Regions from separate parts of the Paenibacillus cineris genome, predicted to be linked through region 1. Evidence: riboswitches for the same ligand, from Rfam matches in the RefSeq annotation. Region 1 holds a riboswitch; each other region holds the start of a gene.

Region 1 (5,601 bases):
CGCTTCGTTTGTTCCACTTCTCGAAGTGTCTTGTCTTGAAGATGGAGTGTGCGTGTTAGCAATCGTAAATGCTCGAATAGTTCCTTGTAGATCGCATACGGAAATTTTAACCTCCCCGATTCACCGGCACGCAGGTTGTCCCATGCAGGAGGCGGATCGTATCGTCCATTGGCCAGGCGTCTGATCCAGACCACCATGTGATAAAGGGGTTTTCCTAAGTACCAGCCGATCAGGAGCAAGGTAACCAGGAACAGCAGGAGGCAGAGGACGGTCACAAAAATCTCGTAATGCCCGGAGCTATTGCCGCTGCTGATCAATTGCGGCCAGATCAGCCAGGCAACCCCGATAACAATGGCTTCAATACAGATCAATAGGAAGATGAAGATCGCAAGCAGTTGCAGCGCAATGCGCAGCATAAATTTCATGGCGTCAGCCTCTCACCGGAGGAACGAACTTGTATCCGATGCCTCTCAGCGTCACGATGACTCTAGGGTGGGCAAGATCGGCCTCCAGCTTTTTCCGCAGCCTGGAGATATGGATGACGACCGTCTTCTCGTCGCCTTGTACCATCGTGCCCCATACTTGCTCATATAACTGCTGCGCCGTAAATACCTGATTCGGATGTTTGCAGAAATAAAGCAGAAGCTCAAATTCCTTGGCGGGACAAGGCGTCTCCGCTTGGTTGATGATGAGTTGTCCAGTCGTCCGATTCACGGTAAATGTATCGAATCGATAGAGTTCTTCCGCAACTTTGGATTCGGATGTATAAATGGATCTGCGTCTCAAATGAGCCTGGATACGGGCAACGACCTCGAGTGGGTTGAAAGGCTTGGTTACATAATCATCCCCGCCTATTAATAATCCTTGAAGCTTATCGAGATCGCTGGAGCGGGCAGTCAAAAATAGGATAGGTGTCGTAACGGTCTTGCACAGCTCCATGCACAATGCGAATCCGTCCATGTCCGGGAGCATGACATCAAGTACGATCATATCGAAGGTTCTCATCCGCGCGGCCTGAAGCGCTTCGGCGGCGGATTTGGCTCGAACGATAAGATGATATCCCTCTTTAAGCAGCAGATTTTCGATCATGACGAGTATGCCTTCCTCGTCATCGACCAATAAGATAGCTTCACTTCGCATTCACCGACCCCCTTTTTTCAAAATAATACCACGAATAGTTATGCTGAAGTAGCGCTGATCCATGGATCCTACCTCTCAGATATAGAAGGAGACCGGACGTGTCATACATCTAACTTTCAAGCTTGCCTTTTCATTTATTCCAAAAATCAATCGTTCATCCTCAAACTACGACAGTTAATGACGTATTACCATAGTATGATGAAATAAATAACTGCGAAGGAGTAGATGGACTTGAAGAGACTCGCTGGGAAAATCGCTCTCGTAACCGGAGGAAGCCGGGGAGCAGGACGTGGGATTGCCGTTGAGCTTGGGAAAGCCGGAGCAGTAGTTTATGTATCCGGAAGAAGTTTACGAGGGACGACTACACACGGTTTTCCAGGCAGTATCGATGAAACTGTGGAGGAGATTCGAAGTCATGGAGGAGAGGCGTACCCATGTCGTTGCGATCATACCCGTGATGAGGATACACAGGCTTTGATCGAGAGAATCCGACAGGAACAAGGACGGCTCCATATCCTAGTGAATAACGTCTGGGGACTGCATGACTTGGAAGTGAATTTACAATCCAAACCATTCTGGGAATATCCGCTGAACATGTGGGATGCTATGTTTCAGAATGGAGTACGCCCACAAATAGCGACAAACCATTATGCGATCCCGCTTATGCTGGAAGCTGATTCTGGATTGATCGTACATACCACATTTCAGGATCAGGATAAGTATTTAGGAACTTTCTATTACGACCTCGCCAAGAATACCATTAACCGCTCAGTGCTCGGATTAGCTCATGATCTCAAAAACACTGAAATAACCGTGGTAGCGGTCTCCCCTGGCTGGATGAGAACAGAACTGGTATTAAGGAACTTCGGTACAGATGAAGCTCATTGGAAAGAGGTTGAGGCTCTGAAACACACGGAGTCGCCGTACTACGTAGGGCGAGCGGTGTCAGCCCTAGCTGGGGATGATGAGGTGAAACTGAAAAACGGACTGGTACTACAGGTTGGTGATCTTGCCCAGGAATACGGGTTCACCGATATTGATGGACGGTTCATCCCTCCCTTTTTAATATAATCAGTCTCATTGAAAAAACGAATACTCGCTAGAGCTCAGTTAACCGCCTTCTTATCGGGCGGTTAACTGATTAGCTAATATAGGAGTAGATCGTTTGGGTGAGGGACAGTGCGATTCAAGATGCGACTTTCTTTCCAGGAGGCAAATCCCATGAATGCGGGTTTCTATCCTCCATAAGCTTCCCGGGTCCGGTAAATATGCTGGTCCATCAAAAAGTTCAACAGCATGCGGTTGAATGCATGGGGCTGGCACAAATGGGTCGGGTACATCGCATCCTCGATCGTCGCCAGCTGCACATGCCTGAACAGGGTGGCCGCCCGCTGCATTTGCTTGACGAACCACTCGCTTTGGCTGCCTGCGACGCACAGTACAGGCATCGGCAGCCGCGCCAAATTGGCGGGCATCTCCATACGCAGCAGCTCCATGCGCTGCTTGATCGACTCTGTCGGCCGCTTGTGGTACAGCTCCTTGCGGAGGATGCTGTAGACCGGTCTCCACCGGTTATACGTCACCCGCAGCGACCGGAGGAAAAACTCCGCAGGCAAATAATAAGACAGCCAGCTGCACGCCTCGCAAATATTCAGCAAATGGTTCTTTTTCCCGAAGCATCCCGCGAAGTAGCTGTCTACGAGTACCAGGGCGCTGACCCGGTCCGGATGAAGGGCGGCAAACGTCTGGGCGAGCACGCTTCCGCTGGAACAGCCGACAAGCGTCGCCTGCGAAATATGCAGCTTATCCAGCAGCTCGCACAGATCGCTGCATTGGGTTTCCATAATGTGCCCGACCTCCACGTCAAGCTTCCCCGAATTGCCGTAACCCCGGAGGTCCAGCACGATTACCTTCGCCCGCTTGCTGAAATATTCGACCTGGGGCTCAAACATATGATGGGACGACAAATGCCCGTGAATGAACACGATGGGCGTGCCGCTGCCGTGAATTTCATAATATAACGTGGTTCCGTTTACTTGTATCTGAGGCACTTCATGTTCTCCTCTCTCCCAAATAACCTGTTTTCTCTGTTTGTGCAAAATCGTGGGCGCCGCCCGCTTGGGAATCGATGCTTCTTCTTGTTTAAACAACAAAAAAGAAGCACCGGAAAGAGGACACTCTTCCATGCTTCCAACTCCAAGGCCGAATAAGCCTTTCCATCTGCATGAATAACAGCTGCCTCTCTTAACACGCTTGCGTGGTTAGCTGACGGATTCGGGCCCAAGAGTAGCCCTACTCATCACTTTCGAGATTCACCCCATATGGCCGCAGCGGATGCTGCAGACACGACCGGTTCCCCCGCTTTCCGCCCTCCGGCGGAAATTCAGCGAATAGACATATTCCATGTACACGCTTCATCCTTCAAAATGAGCGCACAGAAAAACACAGAGCAGATACCCTGTGTTGATGCGTCAAATCACAGTTTCCTCCGCTCTCAACTACGCTTACGAGGTTAGCTGACGGATTCGGGCCGTGAGAGTAGCCCTACGGAAACAGGCATTGTCCTGCCTCCGATTCACCCCTGCAAGCCGCAAGCCCCAGCATAAAGATCCGTGGGACGAGGACTGCGATTGGTTCCCCCGCTTTTCATCGGAAAATTCAGCGTTCATCAAGTCGCAAATCTTACTCTATTGGATGATGAAATGAATATACGCCTGGGACGGCGAACTGTAAAGCAGGGAAACGATACGATTCCCTGCTTTATTTGGGGATCTGATGGGAAAACGGGTCCTAATCCGTAGGAATCATTGTTTTACGGCCTTTCCTACCGCTTTCCTTAGCTTTGCTGGATAACTGAAGGCGGGAAGCCATTCATATGGCTGAACCCGCCCATTGGATCGGAATATAATGCCGGTATAGGGCTGAAGCCGCTAGGCTGAAAAAAAGCGGCTTTTTGCCGGAATTTTGGACTTTGCACTGGAAAGATGCTGGTTTTGATCCGAAAAATCCGCCTCGTCTTCTTGCCAAAGATATCCCTTGGACGTATGATGCGGATAGTTTACCAATCGGACACATGTATGGAACCCTACTGGCCGTGACGATCCGGAACAAGACGGCAGGGAGTATCCATGAAATCACGGTCAAGGAGGATGTCACGATGAACCGGGCTTTGATTCCCACCATCGAACTGTTTGAAATCGTTCTTCCAAGATACCAGCACCACAGCCTGGGCTGGCTGGAAAACTGCCGGATCGGCATTTTAAAGCTGCCTTACTCCGGCGAGGAAGGGCTTGCCGAGGGCCTGCTGTGCTCAGGCAAGCAAGCCTTCGATCTGGTACGGTGGGGCTGCCGCCTGCGCTATATTTGCGGCCTGACGCTGGAAGAGGCCATCACCGCGACGGCCATGAACATTCTGAAGCATCCGGATCACAATCAGTACCCGCTCGCGCTGATGGCGCTGCTTGATGTCAGGTCACGCCTGGAGCAGCATACCGCGCGCACAACAGCCGAACAGATGGGAAGATCCCTTGATGTCGGCCTTCTCGAGCTGAACCGTACGGCTTACGCCGAAGGAGCCGCAGCATCGCTGCGCATCGGGGGAGGAACGTCGCTTGCGATCTCCGGCCGGACGGCTGCCCTTGAAACGGAAATCCAGGCGAAAGCTCCCTACAACCGCCTCCCGCTGCTCGGCCGGGAATTCCCGACGGATACCCGCGCCTTGATCCGCCGCTCCTCGGCATATCTGTCCCTGTTCGGCGCCGGCACAAAGAACCGCCACCCCGGATAATCCCCGAGTGGCGGTTCTTTCGTGCTGCCTGCGCGGGCGGCTATAGCGCCTGCTCCTCGCTGCGAAGCTGCACCAGCGCTTTTCGCTGCCAGGCCTTGCTCCTCCAGCGGACCCAGAGCAGGATGCCCCGCAGCCATTCGTCGGCGATAAAAGCCGCCCAGATGCCGTACAGGCCGTATCCCCAATAAATGCCGAGCAGGTACGTCAGCGGCACGCTGAAGAGCCAGGTCACCGTGATGGACACGATCATGGCGGACCGGGCGTCGCCGGCTGCCTGCAGCGACCGTTCCAGGATGACGTTGAAGTTGCGCCCCGGCTCCAGCAGAAAGCTCAGCAGCAGCAAGGCCGCTCCCATCGCGATAATGTCCGGGTCGGTCGTGAACAGCTTCATCAGCGGCTGCCGGAATAGCGTCAGCACGGCGACGGCCGCCAGCGTGATCAGCTCGCTGCGGATCAGATTCCGGATCACCTGCTTGTAGGCCTCTTCCCTCTGGCCCGCGCCGACCAGCTGCCCGACGATGATCTGCCCGCCCCGGCCCAGCGAGACGGCCAGAATCATGACGAAGAACATGATGTTCTGCGTGTAAATTTTCGTTGCCAGCACGCTGGCCCCAAGCGACGAAATAAAGGCCGTGGTCACAAACTGGTTGGCGGAGTACGACAAGGACACGGCC
Region 2 (5,601 bases), on a different contig from region 1:
CACAATTATATTCACGTCCAGGACTCCACGATTTGGAGGCTTATTAATACGACCGAATTTCAGCGCTTGCGGCGGATCCGGCAGCTTGGAACCTCGTATTTGACGTTTCATGGAGCGGAGCACAGCCGTTTCTCCCATTCTTTAGGGGTATATGAGATTACACGGCGGATTATTTCGCAATTTGAGCGCAGTGGATATCCGGATTGGCCAAAAGAAGAGAGGCTGCTGACGCTGTGTGCGGCGCTGCTGCACGACCTGGGACACGGCCCCTTTTCCCATTCGATTGAAGAAGCCTTTCATATGAATCATGAAGACTGGACTCGCCGGATTGTCACCGGAGATACGGAAGTGAATGATATTCTGAGCGAGATTGCCCCGGACTTCCCGGACAAGGTATCCGCCGTCATCGCGAAGACCTATGATAAACCGATTGTAGTGAACCTCGTTTCGAGCCCCTTGGATGCCGACCGGATGGATTACCTGCTTCGGGATGCTTATTACACCGGGGTGAACTACGGCACGATTGATATTGACCGTATTTTACGGATGCTCCGTCCTTACCAGGGCAGAGTGGTGGTCAAAGAGTCCGGGATGCATGCCGTGGAGGATTATTTAATGTCCAGGTACCAGATGTACTGGCAGGTCTACTTCCATCCGGTAACCCGCAGTTCAGAAATTATTTTGCGCCAAATTTTCCGGCGGGCCAAGGAGCTGTACCAGGATGGTTATCCTTTTGGCTTTATGGTCGAGCCGCTGCCGCAGCTCTTTGAAGACAAACTGGACGTGCAAGCTTATCTGAAGCTGGACGAGGCGCTGATTCAAACGGCCTTCCTCCAGTGGTCCTATGAGGACGACCGCATACTCAGCGAGCTGTGCACCCGATTTATGCACCGCAAACTGTATAAATATGTAGAAATGGACTCCGTCGATTTGGAAATGATCGATGAAATCCGCCGGGAGTTTGGACAAGCCGGAATGAACCCGGAATATGATCTGGAGATTGATTTTCCGACCGATCTTCCTTACGATGTATTTCGTCCGGGTGACGAGTCGAGCCAGAAACAGATCCTGCTGCTCGACCGCCAGGAGCAGCTGCGGGAAATATCCGAGGTGTCGGATATTGTCCGGTCCATCAGCGGCATTCACCGCGGGAAATATCACTTGTATTATCCGGAAGATAAACTGGAAAAGGCGATAACCGATCTTTCTCCTTCGATTTCCCGCATTTTCAAGCTTTAATGACAAAATACATTACGAATAGGAACCTGTGGTACCGACAAGAAAGGAGTTCAAATTCATGGAACTGTTCGACACGCATACCCATCTGGATGCGCAACAATTCGACGAGGACCGGGAGCGGGTCATTGACAATGCCGTACAAGCCGGTGTAACCCGGATGATCAATGTTGGTTTTAACCGGGAGACGATTCCATCGACGATGAAGCTGGTGGAAACGTATGATTTTATATATGCGGCCATAGGCTGGCATCCGCAGGACGCCGTTTTTATGCAGGAAGGCGATCTGGATTGGATTGCATCCTTATGCAGTCACCCCAAGGTGGTGGCCATCGGTGAAATTGGTCTGGATTACTACTGGGACACCTCGCCAAAGGACGTGCAGCACCGGGTCCTCCGCCAGCAAATTGGACTGGCCCGAGAGCTCAACATGCCGATTGTTATACATAACCGGGACGCCCATGAGGATATTGTGAAAATATTACGGGAAGAGAAGGCCGGCGAGGTCGGCGGTGTCATGCATTCGTTCTCGGGGAGCTGGGAAACCGCGAAGCTATGCCTGAATATGGGCTTCCATCTTTCGTTTGGCGGACCTATTACGTTCAAGAATGCCAGAGTCCCCAAAGAGGTTCTGGCTCAGGTTCCGATGGACAGGCTGCTCATCGAAACGGACTCTCCTTATCTCACGCCACACCCTTTCCGAGGGAAGAGAAACGAGTCGGCAAACGTCCGTCTGGTCGCTGAAGCGGCAGCCCAGATTAAGGGGGTTGACCTGGAGGAAATTGCCCAGATTACCACCCAAAATGGGCTGGAACGATTTGGAATTGTATGAAATCGGGAGAAAAACAGCCGAAAAAATGAGCATGAGCGAATGATTAAAGAATTTTAACAAACAAAACGCCGAATATTACATTTTTTTAACCACTTTTTCAAATAAACGTGGTTGATTACCGCTTTACAACATGCATCAAAACAGGATATCATCTTTTCAGTGAATCATTGAGCTGTCGTTAAGGTCTTACCTTCGCAGCTTCATGAACCAGTCTCGCTGAGTCTCCCGCATGGGAGAACGGGGGAACCAATACTGGAGCGGGGCATGACAGACCGGAAGCGGTCCGGTGCTCGCAATCGTATTTGATTTCTTTCTTGGGTCTCTGGGGTGAATTGAACGGCTTTACGCCATGAGCGTAAGGACGCGAATAGGGCGGCTCTCTTTCGCCCGAACCCGACAGCTAACCCCGTAAGCGGATAAAGAGAGGTACCCTCGTGCATGACAATTCCGATATTCAGACATCCGGAAGCCACGAAAGAGTCCTCGTAAGCTCTTTTCTATCGGCTTCTTTTGTTTTGAATAAAGGAGAGGCAGTCATCATACTGTTGTATAACAGGAGGTGACAAATCATGATGGAGAGATTGGTTCATGGTGCAAGAACGCATGCTTTCTGTGGGTTCTTGTAAAAAATTGAGTATAGTCGCGTCAAATACAATCATGCATAACTCTAGACGGCGAGGCTATGAAGGAGGATCGAGAAAGTGGGCGTTTTCCAACCAGAGAAGACCCATGATTCAAAAATCTCCAGCATGTCTTACGCATTGCGATGGAAGCATGAGAATTTGCGCCAGATCTCCACTGCAGCTATCGTTTCAATCGCGGTTACCCTGATGATCTTGCTGCTCGTGTACAGTCAATCGCGAAAACAAGTTTATTTGGTAGTAGACGGTCAAATGAAATCTGTACAGACCAATACATCTTTACTTCAAGAAATGCTGGATGAGCAGGAAATCAGTCTGAAACCCGAGGACCAAATATCGATGCCGCTGAGCGGGGCTATATCCGACGGCGACAAGGTCGTGATCGACCGCGCGAGTCCTGTGAAGGTGACGGCTGATGGTGCAACGAAGCATTTGTATACAACGGCCAAAACGGTCGGCGACGTGCTGAAAGAAACCGGCGTCAAAGTCAAGGAAACAGACATTGTCACTCCGGCTGTCGAAACGGCGGTCTCCACCAACACGGACATCCGGATCGTCCGGATGAACAAACAAGTGATACAGCGTCATGAATCCCTCCCCTTCCGGGTGGTCAAAACCTCCGACCCCAGCATTTACAAAGGCGAGTCGCGGGTGATTCAGCAGGGATCTCCTGGCGTCATGGTGCAGTACATCGAAAAGAAGTACAAAGACGGCAAGCTGGTGTCCATGAAAATGGTGGGCAAAAAAGTGCAGACGGTGACCAAGGATAAGGTCATTGCCGTCGGCACGAAGAAAAAGCCTGTTCCCGTAGTGACCGAAGTCAAAACAGCCGTTGCCAAAGCTTCTTCTACCCCTGCCAAGGTGAAGAAGGTCAGCAGCAGCAGCAGCAGCAGTAACAACCGGGTCAGCAAGGCCGGCGTTGACTTTTCCTACAAGAAGCTGATCAAAGTCTCCATGACCGCTTATTCGTCTGGCGAGTCCGGAGTCGGCACACGCACCGCCACAGGAACACGCGTCACGGAAGGCCGCACGATTGCGGTTGATCCAAGCGTCATTCCTTTGGGATGGTGGGTTTACATTGAAGGCGTTGGCTTCCGTCGTGCGGAAGACACAGGCGGAGCCATTAAAGGAAATAAAATCGATATATACTACGATTCCGTCCAGCAGGCACGCAACTTTGGCCGTAAATCCGGCCTTAAGGTATACGTGATCGGTCCGGTCAAACCGGAGCTGAACTAATTTCGTTTTACTTTGCCATTCTAATGTTATAGTATTATGATCATGAAAATGTCATGCTAAAGAAGAGGAGCTTTCCTCTTCTTTTTGTTGTTAATTTACAGCAGTTTGTCTATACCGGGACCACGCAAAGTACCTGAACAGGCATCACGGTTTATGCCCACTTGCAGGGACTTGGCTGTCCGGCGGCATTGACGGGTATAATGTACTCGAAAGGAAGACAGGAAATCATGATTAAAGAAGTCATTGTGGTGGAAGGCCGGGATGATACCGTGGCCGTAAAGCGGGCGGTGGATGCCGATACGATCGAGACGGGCGGCTCCGCCATCAATGCGCGTATACTCCAGCGGATCGCGCTGGCTCAGGAGCGGCGGGGGGTCATTGTGCTGACGGACCCGGATCACGCCGGCGAAAGAATCCGCAAAATCATTTCGGCCAAGGTGCCTGGCTGCAAGCATGCGTTTATCCCGGAGGCCGATGCAACCCGCAAGGGGGATATCGGTGTGGAGAACGCCTCGCCTGCGGCGATCCGCAGAGCCTTGGAGCGGGTTCACACCTCTTATGAGGGGGCGGAAAGCCAAATCGACATGGAGGACCTGATGGAGGCGGGGCTGCTGGTGCATCCGGATGCCGCCGCCCGGCGGATGGCGATGGGCAACCTCCTCGGTATCGGCTACTGCAACGGCAAGCAATTTTATAAGCGACTCGCCATATTTCAAATATCCCGCGAAGAATTTGCGGATGCGCTTGCCCGTATCGAAGATGAAGGAGGCCGGACAACGTGAACGGCATGGACGACATCGCCACACCAAGGCGAACCAAAGAAATCATCCAGCGCCACGGCTTTTCATTCAAGAAGAGCCTGGGGCAAAATTTTTTGATCGACCAAAATATTTTAAATAAAATCGTGGACGCGGCCGGACTTGATTCCACCAAGGGTGCCCTGGAGATCGGTCCTGGTATCGGCGCCCTGACCGAAAAGCTGGCCCAGCAGGCAGGGGCCGTCACGGCGGTTGAGATCGACCAGAGGCTGATTCCGATCCTCGAGGAGGTTCTCGCCCCATACCCCGGCGTAAAGGTACATCATGGGGATGTACTGAAGACGGACCTCGCTGCGTTGTTTAAGAGCAATTTTGCCGGCGTATCCAAAGTCAGCGTCGTGGCCAACCTTCCGTACTATGTGACGACGCCGATCTTGATGAAGCTGCTGGAGGAGCGGCTCCCGCTGGAGAACATCGTCGTGATGATCCAGAAGGAGGTGGCAGACCGGATGGCCGCCCGGCCGGGCACGAAGGATTACGGCAGCCTGAGCATTGCCGTGCAGTATTACAGCGTGCCGGAGCTGGTGTGTATCGTGCCGAAGACGGTATTCATTCCACAGCCGAACGTTGAATCGGCCGTGATCCGTCTGGCAGTGCGGGAACAGCCGCCGGTTGTGGTTGACGATGAGCGGCATTTCTTCGAGGTGGTACAAGCATCGTTCGCTCAGCGGCGGAAGACGATATCAAACAATCTGAAGAGCCGCTTCTTCCCCAATGAGGGACGGGAGCGTCTGGATCAGCTGCTGCAGGCAGCTGGAATCGACCCGTCCCGCCGCGGCGAGACGCTCAGCATTGAGGAATATGCCGTGCTAAGCAACCTGCTGCGGAAGGAAGG
Region 3 (5,601 bases), 280 kb from region 1:
CCAGCGCCTCGGATCAGCCTGGGAAAGACCTTGAGACTGAGTTGTCATTTCTATCATCCTCCTTTAGAGAAATAAAACCGGTCCTTCATCCCTTTCACGCTCGTGACGGCCGTCAGATGAACGAGGTGAAATACCATAAATTACCGGGCTTGATGTGAATATAGTATAGCCCCCTACCCTATATTGTCAAGCGATTTATTTTTTTGAAATAAACAGCGAATGTTGGGTTATTAGTTGGCTCCTATCAAAATAAAAAACGCCCCCGTAGGAGCGTCAGGATTGCAGCCATTATAATCCTCACCTTTGTATCGGTAATTGTACGTAAAATTGTGCACCATGATCACTTTCAGCCCATATCTGCCCACCGTGGCGCTCTACCAACGTTTTGGTAATGGCTAATCCAAGCCCACCGCCACCCATTTTACGGCTGCGTGATTTATCTACCCGATAAAAACGCTCAAAGATATGTGGAAGATCCGCTGATGGAATTCCTATGCCATTATCTGAGACGGTAATTTGGACCACACCTAACCGGACGGTACCCTTGACTTCAACGGTACCGCCTTCAGGTGTATATTTCAATGCATTAGACAACAGGTTTGTCCAGATTTGAATAAGCCGGCTTTCATCGGCAATTACGCAAACATTGGGTATATCTTTTTTCTCCAGGTTAACTCCCTTTTGTTGAAATGAAGGACGCATGAGGTCCATGACTTGATCCATAGACTTCTTTAAGGAGACTTGCTCAAGCATGAATTGAAAATCGATGGAATTAACGATTTGAAGCTCTTCCAAATCATGAACCAGCTGAATCAAACGGTGAATTTCTTCACGGCTGGACTGGATCCGTTCCGGAGTAGGCTCCCATATTCCGTCTTGAATAGCCGCGAGGTAACTATTCAATGTGGTTAAGGGTGTCCGCAACTCATGTGCAATATTTTCGGTCATAGCGATTCTCAATTTTTCTTGCTGCTCCAGCTGTTCAGCTAAGTGATTGATGGAAGCGGCCAGCTCCTCCAGTTCATCTCTGGGCAAACTCTTCAACGGGAGACGCACATCCCGTTTTCCTCGGGCCATGATTAATGTAAGATTTTTCATGCTGATTAATGGCGACGAAATCCGTTTGGCGATATACACACTTAACACAAATGAGACGATTAAAGCTCCCCCAATCGTTAAGCCAATGGATTGTATAATCGCTTGCTCCAAGTGAGAATTCAGTGAATCAGCTGAATGCTGCGCTTCGGACATTTCGCGTCCATACATTTGAAAATGGTAGTGGGTTGCATTGATCATAGCAATCGAAGCGATCACCAAAATAAAGCCGGTATATAAAATCAGAACCGTGCTTAAGCGAAAGGATAATGTACGTTTCATAAACTCCCCCCATTAAAGCGGTATCCTGCACCAAAAACAGTCCGGATGAATAAGGGGTTCTTGGGGTCCTCCTCTATTTTTTGACGCAAATTTTTGACATGCTGATCAATAATGCGCGAGTCTCCATCAAATTCAAAGCCCATAACGAGTTCAATCAATTCTTCCCGGGAAAACGTACGCTCCGAGTTTCTCGCCATAACTAGAAGCAATTTATATTCGGATGGGGTTAAACTGATGGGTTTATGTTGAACGAAAACCTGTTTGGCATGGCTATCAATCATCAGACGTCCTTCGCCATATTCTAATCGATCGGCCAGAAGTTCTTGCTGATTGGTTCGCCGCAGTACAGTGCGAATTCTGGCTATGAGTTCTTGAGGATCGAAAGGCTTCACCATATAATCGTCTGCCCCAACAGACAACCCATGAATACGATGTGAAACGGACGATTTAGCTGTCAGCATAATAATTGGTGTGGGATAAGCTGTTCGAATCTTCTGGCATAATTCCTCTCCGTTCATATCGGGAAGCATAAGATCCAATAAAACCAAATCAAAAGGTTGATTGGCTAATTCACTCCATGCACTCTCCCCTCCAGCCGCTTCGTGCGCTTCAAACCCTTCCTTTTTTAAATAAGCGACGATGACTTCCCTGATTTTCTCCTCGTCTTCAACAACTAAAATTCTACGCATGAATTCCCTCCAAACGTATAGGCGGATTTTTTTTCCTACGCCTCAACTTCCGTTCTCTGCAAGACTATATAATCAAACAGGTCATTTCTCACAACGAAATGACCTGTTATGCTTCTTCCCGATTTTTTTCATTTTGACGACATCAATGTCTTATATTAAGGGTTCACTCTTAAACAACATCATAACCCTGGTCCTCGATAGTCTCTTTAATTTTGCTTTCCGTAAGTTTGGTCTCATCGAATTGAACTTCAACAGAAGCATTGGACAAGTTAACCTTCCCCCCGGCCCCTATTTGCTTAAGAGCTCCTTCAATGGAATTCACGCAGTGTTGACAGCTCATTCCGTTTACGTTTAAAGTAATGGTTTTCAATTTCGACTCCTCCTCTCGATTTGTTATTAGTATACCCCCCTATAGTATAATATTCAAGCCTAAAGTTATACTACCCCAGCCATCTTCATCATTTCTATACATGTTTATTTTATGATGAATGAGACTTACATCAAAAGAATTAGAAAGGGGTTCTTCAAATGAAAGCAGCGATATTAAGAACAATAATCCTCGCTAGCTCGGTGGCCGTTTTTGCGGCTGGCTGCTCGAAAGTAAGCAATATGAACGGCATGGATCATTCAAAAATGAGTATGGGTTCAACCCCCACTTCCAACTCCAGTGAATCCGCTACATCCGCAAAACTGACAACAGCAACACCTGTTGTGGATGGTAAAGAGTTCACCATAACCGCACAGGAAAGTAATCTCGAAGTGGAGAAGGGAAAAACCATTCCCGTATGGACATTTAATAACTCGGTTCCCGGTCCACAAATCCGGGTTAAGGTTGGAGATACAGTCAAAGTAAACTTGAAAAATCAACTCAAGCAGCCTGTTTCCATCCATTGGCACGGCTATCCGGTTCCAAACAACATGGACGGAATTCCTGGAGTCACACAAGATGCTGTTGAACCCGGAAAGACCTTCACCTATGAATTTAAAGCTACCGTACCGGGTACTTATTGGTACCATTCACATCAAGACAGTGTGAATCAAGTGGACAAAGGCTTGTATGGTTCTCTTGTAGTCGAAGATCCCCAAGATACCGCTGACCGCGATTACACACTTGTGCTCGATGAATGGATGAGTTCTGGAGATATGGACATGGATAACGATGGGATGAATATGGCAGGACATGATATGAGTATGTATGACCTTTATACGATCAACGGAAAAACAGGTGATGCGATCGATAAGCTTACCGTTAAAGAGGGTGAAAAAGTAAAACTTCGGTTGATTAACGCCGGCTACATCACGCACCGGATGCATTTACACGGTCATTCCTTTAAGGTTGTTGCATCCGACGGGCAGCCCGTGAATGACCCGGCTGTGATCAAGGATCAATTCGTCTCGATTGCTCCCGGAGAACGATATGACATTGAATTTACCGCAGATCATCCCGGAAATTGGTTGCTGGAAGAACACGCAAAGGATAATCGAGCACAAAATATGAAAGCCATGATTCAATACGAAGGTTCTAATGCGAAGCCCGACCCTTCCGATGCCTTCGAAGAACTCCCCGATTTTGATTTGGAGAAGTACGGAACCATGTCTGCAACCGCATTTTCTTTGGATCAAAGCTTTGATGAAGACGTGACGATGAATCTGAATACCGAGATGAGAAATGGAGATATGGTTTACACGATCAATGGAAAGGTTTTTCCGGACACGGATACAATCAAAGTAAAAAAAGGAGATAAGGTAAAGGTGACCTTTGTAAATCAATCCAGAATGGACGATCACCCGATGCACCTGCACGGCCATTTCTTCCAAGTCTTGAGCAAGAATGGCAAGCCAGTTCAAGGATCTCCGATCATGAAAGACACGCTGAACGTCAAACCTGGCGAAACGTATGAAGTTGCTTTTGAAGCTGACAACCCTGGTGAATGGATGTTCCATTGCCACGATTTACACCACGCCTCCGCTGGAATGGTAACTGATGTGATGTATGATGATTATCAAAATAATTATACGCCTGATCCCAATGTGAACAACGTCCCTGAATAAACAACAAAACGCACCGGCTGACTTCAGCCGGTGCTTTCATTTTTGATTTAGGTAGATTATCCCGACTAGATCAAATTTCACTGATCATTTTCAGGTAACTTTGTTGACTCACGACGCGGCGTGCTGTAACATACCGATTTTTATAATATGAATCCGATAATTTGCTAATGGTAACGCCTTTACTGCTTGAAGAGTGTGCAAACTCATTATTGCCGATATAAATACCCGCGTGGGATATTCCCGTACCGTCCGTATTAAAGAATACCAGGTCTCCTGCTCTAAGGTTTTCACGATCTACTGGAGTTCCGACTTGAGCCTGTGTTTTAGATGTGCGGGGTAAATCTAAATTGAATTTATCGAATATGTATAAAATAAAACCGGAACAGTCAAAACCAGCCACTGATGTGCCGCCCCACTGATAAGGAGTGCCTACGACCTTATCCACCTCACTTTCGAGTTTAACGGAGCTGGCAAAGGAACTGGTTGCACTTGCTGAAAAAACAATGGCCGCACCTAACATTGACAGTATTACTTTCTTCACGATGTAGTTCTCCTTCCGATGCCTACGGAGTTAGCTAAGGGTTCGGTAGAAGGTTCCCTCTATTCTTCAATGAGAATATTTCACCCAAAAATGGTTCCCCCGTTTTCAGTATCAAGAAATTCGGCAATAATGATTAAAAAAATGTAACCCTACATAATGTAGTATACAATCAGTTTTTTTGTCAATGGCTAATTAATAGATTCCCGTTAATCGTAACTATTTTACTGATATTTGTTGAATTTTATGGAAGTTTCAGCGAAGCTGAGTAAAGTTTGTCGATTACTATTCCCGAAATCGAGGTACTTATCTTGGTAACGGAACATGTTAAGCAAGAAAAAATAACAATTTTGTAAAGGATTGATTCCGAGCAACAAAAAAACTAAGGCAAATCATCATATAGACGCCAAACAAAAAACCGATCTGGCATTGCCAGATCGGTTAATTTATCCGTCAGTACACAGTCGAACCATGATCTTCATTGAGCTTGTCGATAACACGTCATAACGCTGCCCATATCCAATATTTACAGTATCAGTCATATAACATACATAAGGAGAAAGGAACTCGCCGTCTTGTGCCACGCAGCATCACTCACCTGCTAAAAAATACTCTATTTAGAAAGCTCACTTTCGACTACCCATTGATGATTCTTAACGGGGTTTCCTCCTGTAGTTGGCGTGTAGTCAACCATGTACACCGTTGTTTTTTCAGCTGAGTCAATGGTGCCCTCTGCGCCTTTCATACCTTCCATGTGATCAGCCTCCATGGTCACCTTAGTTCCAGGTTGCAAGGGCTCACTACCCGCATCCTTTATTTCCTCCTGGATAATCCACTTGTGATTGGGGACGGGTTCACCTCCAGTGGTTGGAGTATACGTTACAGCATAAGCCACCGTGTCGTAGGCACCGACCACTTTAGCCTTAGCTCCATCCATGCCCTCCA
Region 4 (5,601 bases), on a different contig from region 1:
CGATGACTCCCTCGGTACGATGGAGCGCAACAATGCTGCATCCGTACCGGGCTCTCGTATTGACTTCGCTCAGCGTCTTCCCGTTCAGGCATTGCGGTACGGTCATCTCCACGATGCTGTAATCTTTGGACAGCTCAATGTAATCCAGCAAATTCGGCGTCACGAGCTGGTGCGCCACCCGGATGCCCATGTCCCGCTCCGGAAAGATGACCCGGTCCACGCCCAGCTTGGACAAGGCTTTGCCGTGCAGCATGGAGATGGCCTTCGCCACTACGGTCTGAACGCCGAGTTCTTTCAGCAGGATTGCGGCCAGGATGCTCATCTGGATATCGTCCCCTATCGCCACGATTCCGCAGTCAAAATTGCGGATTCCCAGCGATTTGAGAACCTCCTCATCGGTTGCATCCGCCACCACGGCGTGGGTCAGATGCTCGCTCATATCATTGACCACTTCTTCATTGATGTCTACCCCAAGCACCTCATAACCCAGATCCATAAGCTCCATGGCCAAGCTTGAGCCGAACCTCCCTAAACCGATCACGACAAACTGCTGTGTTTTCATTTCTTTCCAGATGCTCCTTATCCTTTAATGTTGGTTCTATATATGGTTCTTATAACAATATTGAAACTTTGAATCACCCAAATTCCTTACCCGATAATGATCTTACCTTCGGGATGGCGGTACAGCTCCTTGCCCTTCTTCGGACCAAGCGCGTAGGCGAAGGTCAGCGGCCCAAGACGGCCGGCAAACATCGTCAGGCAGATCAGGATTTTCCCGATCAAGGACAAATGCGGCGTCAGCCCGAGCGATAATCCTACGGTGCCGAAAGCCGAAGTCGTCTCGTACAGGATCATCAAAAAGCTGCTGTCTTCTGTCGTGGACAGAATCATCGATACGCCGACGACCAGAAACAAGGCCAGAAAGGTAATGGTCAACGCTTTGAAAATCCTCTCCTGCGCCAAACGGTACCGGTACAGGACGATATCGTCGCGGCCGCGGATCATCGCGATCACCGCACCGACGAGGATGGTGAACGTCGTGGTCTTGATCCCGCCCCCGGTAGAGCCCGGCGACGCGCCGATAAACATCAGAATAATCGTGAAAAATTGCGATGCCTGGCGCATATCTGCCAAGTTCAGCGTATTCGCCCCTGCCGTCCGCGGCGTGACCGACTGGAACAGGGAGGCGAGAATTTTGCCGCCCCAATTCAGCGAACCGAGCGTCTTGGGATTCGTGAATTCAAAGATAAAGATGACGACCGCTCCGACCACAATCAGGGCACCGGTCATGGACAGCACCACTTTGGTATGGAGCGACAGTTTCCGGTGTACCTGGTAATCCACCAGATCGGACATGACGATAAAGCCGATGCCGCCGGATACGATCAGAAACATCACGACAAAATTGACGAGCGGATCGTATACAAATCCCGTCAGGCTGTTAAAATGGCCGAACAGGTCAAATCCCGCATTATTGAACATGGACACGCCATGAAATATTCCAAAATAGATCGCTTTTCCAAGAGGCATATCGAACGACCACCGGATGGCGAGCAGCAACGCTCCGCAGCCTTCGATACTCAACGAAAAAAATATCACTTTCCGAATCAGGCGGACGATGCCTTCCATCGTGTTCTGATTCATCGCTTCCTGCAGCAGGAGCCGGTCCCGGAGCGAAATCCGGCGCTTGAACACCAGAGCGATCAGCGTGGCCATCGTCATAAAACCGAGCCCGCCGATCTGGATCAGCAGCATGATGACGACTTGACCGAACGTGCTGAAATACAGCCCCGTATCTTTGACAACCAAACCGGTCACGCAGGTCGCCGAGGTTGCCGTAAACAAGGCATCCATAAAATTCAGCGGCTTACCCGTCGTGTTCGAAATCGGCAAGGTGAGCAGTATGGCTCCGATCAAAATGATGGCCGCAAAACCGAGCGTTAATACTTGCGGAGGGGCCAGCCGGAACCACTTCCATTTCCCAATCAATACATTCACCTCTTTAAAAAAGTCAAAAGAAAAAAAGCATCGGAAATCCAATGCCTTTCGGTTTGGCTCCTGCATGCACGACGCCTACGAGGTTAGCTGACGGATTCGGGCATGCACAGGTTGCCCTATTCGCGGACTAAACCGTCCCAACGAAATTCACCCCAAAAAATTGGTTCCCCCGTTTTCACTTGGAAATTCGGCGTTCTTATTCATTTGCATCAAAATTATAATCTTTATTGTAGGACTTCACAAAGGCCTTTTTCTGATGAATTGGATGGAAAACAGCCTGATTCGCAATGCAGGTGGACACGGCCTGCGGTTATCTTCTCTTTTCGATGGCTTTCCTTGATTTTCATCGTTTTTTCACCACTATTTTCAGGGTATACTGGTTTTGGGCGAATCTTCTATGTTATGTTTACCGTACTGTATTGGGGGGAATGGTATCTTTATCACATTCAAGGGGGGATTTCATGGACCGGTTAAACCAGCCGCTGGAAATCAGGGCCAATTATAAATGGCTGGGCATTTTGGGGGTCATCGGCCTTATTTTATTCTTTTTTGTACAAGTGTTTCCGCAGACGAGCTCGGAGACGCTAGAGGGGCAAACGACCAAGGTCATCAGCAAATCGGAGGCGGAAGCAGCCGCCAAAGCGTTTGCCTCGGACCGGTTGAATATTCAAACAGGCATTGCCGCCGAACCGCTCGTCACGTACCAGTCGGAATCGGACCTTTACGGTTATTTATCCAGAGAGAAGCTTCTTAACGAATATAACAAGAAATACGAACCGAAGTATCCTTATGACGTGTTCCGGGTCCGGCTGCCCGAGTCGAGCGATCAGGGATATGTCAATGTAGACGTACATATGAACACGGGCAAGGTGGTCGGGTTCTCTATCACGCCTCCATACTCCAAGTATGCTGCCGCGATGGCTGAATCGAACGAAACCATGCGCAAGCAGAAACTGAGAATTGTGGAAGGGAACATGACGCTGGAGGATAAAGAGGAAATCGCCTCGTCCTGGCTGCAGAAGCTGGGCTATAACACCGGCTCCCTGAAAGTATCGAGCGGCAAGGATGAGCCCGGATTGATCTATACCGACTTCTCCTCGCACATCGGGGAATCGCAGCTGGAATTCAAGTTTGCCTTTGAGGATGGGGAGCTTCACTCCTTCCTCCCTGGATTTTCGGTCCCATCCGCTCATACGGCTTATGTAGAGAAGCAGACCAAAAGCGCCACGATGCTGACTATGCTGGGATACGGACTGTTTACGATCGTGCTCGGCATTCTCGCCATCATTTACAGTGCACTGACGCGGCGGTACACCTCCTTTGCACGCGGGCTGTTTTTGTCCTTGTTTTATTTTGTTGTCTCATTGCTGACGACTTATAACATGCTGCCAGTGCTGGAAGCGGAAGGCTTCTCCCAGTTCGGGATCATCGCGGCCATGGTCGTTCAGGTGATCCTGAGCATAGCGATGACGGTGCTCCTGTATTTCTCCCTGGTCGGCGGGGACGGACTATGGCGCAAAGCCGGTTACAACGCCTGGGCCCGCGCCAAAGAGCCTGGATACGGGCGTTACGTGCTCCACAGCATGTTCACCGGGTATTTGTGGGCGTTTATCCTGATGGGGGCGCAGTCGGTGATCTATCTCGTCCTGGACCGGACGATCCACAGCTGGTCCACGACGGACGCCTCGCAGTCCCCGTATAACATGCTGTATCCGTGGATGCTGCCGATCATGGCCTGGATGGCCGGCATCTCCGAGGAAGCCGTGTACCGCCTGTTCGGCATACCGATGCTGAAGAAAATCGTAAGAAACACATTTGTCGCCTGCGTCATTCCGACGCTGATTTGGGCCTTCGGCCATACGCTGTACCCGATCTACCCGATATACACCCGGCCGATTGAGCTCCTGTTCATCGGTCTCCTGTTCAGCTTGATCTTCCTGCGTCACGGCTACATCGCGGTCATGTTCGCCCACGTCGTGTTCGACAGCATCCTGATGAGCTTCAGCTTGTTCAGCATGGGGGATCTGACGAACATTTTGGCGGGCGTGGTCACCTGCGTCATGCCGTTTATCGTCGCCTGGGTCATTTACCTGTTTTACGGCAAAAAGAAGGAGAAGCCGTATGCTACGACTCCTCCTCCTGAAGGGCTGCTATAATTTGTCCGGCGAGCTTGTCGCCGATCGAGAGAGGCCGGAAGTCTTCAATCCGGGCCTCTTTTATTTTTTTGAGCGAGCCAAAATGCTTCAGCAGCAGCTTGCGCCGCTTCTCGCCGATGCCCGGGATGGCGTCGAGCTTGGATGCCACCATCGACTTGCCGCGCTGCTCGCGGTGGAAGGTGATGGCGAACCGGTGCACCTCATCCTGGATGCGCTGAAGCAGGTAGAACTCCTGGCTGTCGCGCGGCAGCGAAATCGGCTCGGGCGGATCGCCCACCATCAGCTGCGCGGTCCGGTGCTTGACGTCCTTGACCAGACCGCACACCGGGATGAACAAGCCCAGCTCGTTCTGCAGCACGTCGATCGCAGCGGAAATTTGGCCTTTGCCGCCGTCAACGACAATCAGGTCGGGCAGCTCCAAATTTTCTTTGAGCACGCGCTCATAGCGTCTGCGGACGACCTCCCGCATCGTATCGTAATCGTCTGGTCCCTGAACCGAACGGATTTTGTACTTCCGGTATTCCTTTTTGTCCGGCTTGCCGTCGATAAACACGACCATTGCCGATACCGGATTCGTTCCCTGGATGTTGGAGTTGTCGAACGCCTCGATCCGGTGCAGCGACTCAATGCCGATATACTGGCCGAGGTTCGCGGCGGCCTTGGACGTCCGCTCCTCATCCCGTTCGATCAGGCGGAACTTCTCGTCCAGTGAGACCTTGGCATTCTCTTCCGCCATGGCCACAAGCTGGCGCTTCGTTCCCCGCTGGGGCACCAGCACCTTGATGCCGAGCCATTCCTGCAGGGATGCAGCACCGCCGCCGGCATCGATCGATTCCGCGGCATCCTCTGGCCGGCTGCTGTCTTCCGCCTCTTCCCCTTTTGGCATGTCAGGCAGCAAAATTTCTTTCGGCAGCGCCGGATTGTCGCTGTAATACTGCGTCACGAAGGACATAAAATCACTGTACGCCTCGCCATAGAACGGAAAAACAGATGCGTGGCGCTGGATCATTTTCCCTTGGCGCATATACAGAATCTGCACGCACATCCAGCCTTTATCCACGGCAAAGCCCAATACGTCGCGGTCTTTCGTGTCCGTCGTCGTAATTTTCTGCTTCTCCATGATCGCTTCAATGTTCAGAATCTGGTCGCGCAGTTCCTTCGCCCGTTCAAAATACAGCTCTTCCGCCGCCTCCTGCATCTTGCGCTGGAGCTCCTTCTTAATCTCCTCGTGCCCACCGCTCAGAAATGAAGTAATTTCCTGGGTAATACGGTCATATTCCTCCTGAGGAACTTCCTTCTCGCACGGTGCCAGGCATTGGCCCATATGGTAGTACAGGCATACCTCCTTCGGCATGACCCCGCATTTGCGAAGCGGGTACATCCGGTCCAGCAGCTTTTTCGTCTGCTGGGCAGCGTAAGCATTCGGATAAGGGCCGAAATATTTGGC

Evidence for each region. A riboswitch is a leader RNA that binds a small molecule or an ion and turns the genes downstream of it on or off. The one in region 1 is predicted to bind cyclic di-AMP.
Region 2: linked by a shared signal. The riboswitch ahead of KI379_RS32675 (3D domain-containing protein) and the one ahead of KI379_RS04285 (alpha/beta fold hydrolase) in region 1 are both predicted to bind cyclic di-AMP.
Region 3: linked by a shared signal. The riboswitch ahead of KI379_RS05555 (C40 family peptidase) and the one ahead of KI379_RS04285 (alpha/beta fold hydrolase) in region 1 are both predicted to bind cyclic di-AMP.
Region 4: linked by a shared signal. The riboswitch ahead of KI379_RS30610 (TrkH family potassium uptake protein) and the one ahead of KI379_RS04285 (alpha/beta fold hydrolase) in region 1 are both predicted to bind cyclic di-AMP.

What each region holds. Positions count from the first base shown of each region.
Region 1 is NZ_BORU01000001.1:836,023-841,623, reverse strand. Features, by position in the region: gene KI379_RS04300 (sensor histidine kinase) at 1-425, opposite strand, end outside; gene KI379_RS04295 (response regulator transcription factor) at 430-1,140, opposite strand; gene KI379_RS04290 (SDR family NAD(P)-dependent oxidoreductase) at 1,372-2,211, shown strand; gene KI379_RS04285 (alpha/beta fold hydrolase) at 2,376-3,191, opposite strand; cyclic di-AMP (ydaO/yuaA leader) riboswitch at 3,375-3,539, opposite strand; cyclic di-AMP (ydaO/yuaA leader) riboswitch at 3,627-3,814, opposite strand; gene KI379_RS04280 (hypothetical protein) at 4,298-4,927, shown strand; gene KI379_RS04275 (MATE family efflux transporter) at 4,968-5,601, opposite strand, start outside.
Region 2 is NZ_BORU01000007.1:10,590-16,190, forward strand. Features, by position in the region: gene KI379_RS32665 (HD domain-containing protein) at 1-1,239, shown strand, start outside; gene KI379_RS32670 (TatD family hydrolase) at 1,298-2,068, shown strand; cyclic di-AMP (ydaO/yuaA leader) riboswitch at 2,273-2,499, shown strand; gene KI379_RS32675 (3D domain-containing protein) at 2,770-3,948, shown strand; gene rnmV (ribonuclease M5) at 4,176-4,730, shown strand; gene rsmA (16S rRNA (adenine(1518)-N(6)/adenine(1519)-N(6))-dimethyltransferase RsmA) at 4,727-5,601, shown strand, end outside.
Region 3 is NZ_BORU01000001.1:1,120,090-1,125,690, reverse strand. Features, by position in the region: gene KI379_RS05580 (MFS transporter) at 1-48, opposite strand, end outside; gene KI379_RS05575 (sensor histidine kinase) at 298-1,377, opposite strand; gene KI379_RS05570 (response regulator transcription factor) at 1,374-2,066, opposite strand; gene KI379_RS05565 (copper ion binding protein) at 2,236-2,436, opposite strand; gene KI379_RS05560 (multicopper oxidase family protein) at 2,595-4,118, shown strand; gene KI379_RS05555 (C40 family peptidase) at 4,189-4,659, opposite strand; cyclic di-AMP (ydaO/yuaA leader) riboswitch at 4,664-4,795, opposite strand; gene KI379_RS05550 (YdhK family protein) at 5,270-5,601, opposite strand, start outside.
Region 4 is NZ_BORU01000005.1:290,265-295,865, reverse strand. Features, by position in the region: gene KI379_RS30615 (potassium channel family protein) at 1-562, opposite strand, end outside; gene KI379_RS30610 (TrkH family potassium uptake protein) at 649-1,989, opposite strand; cyclic di-AMP (ydaO/yuaA leader) riboswitch at 2,057-2,201, opposite strand; gene KI379_RS30605 (CPBP family intramembrane glutamic endopeptidase) at 2,460-4,154, shown strand; gene uvrC (excinuclease ABC subunit UvrC) at 4,123-5,601, opposite strand, start outside.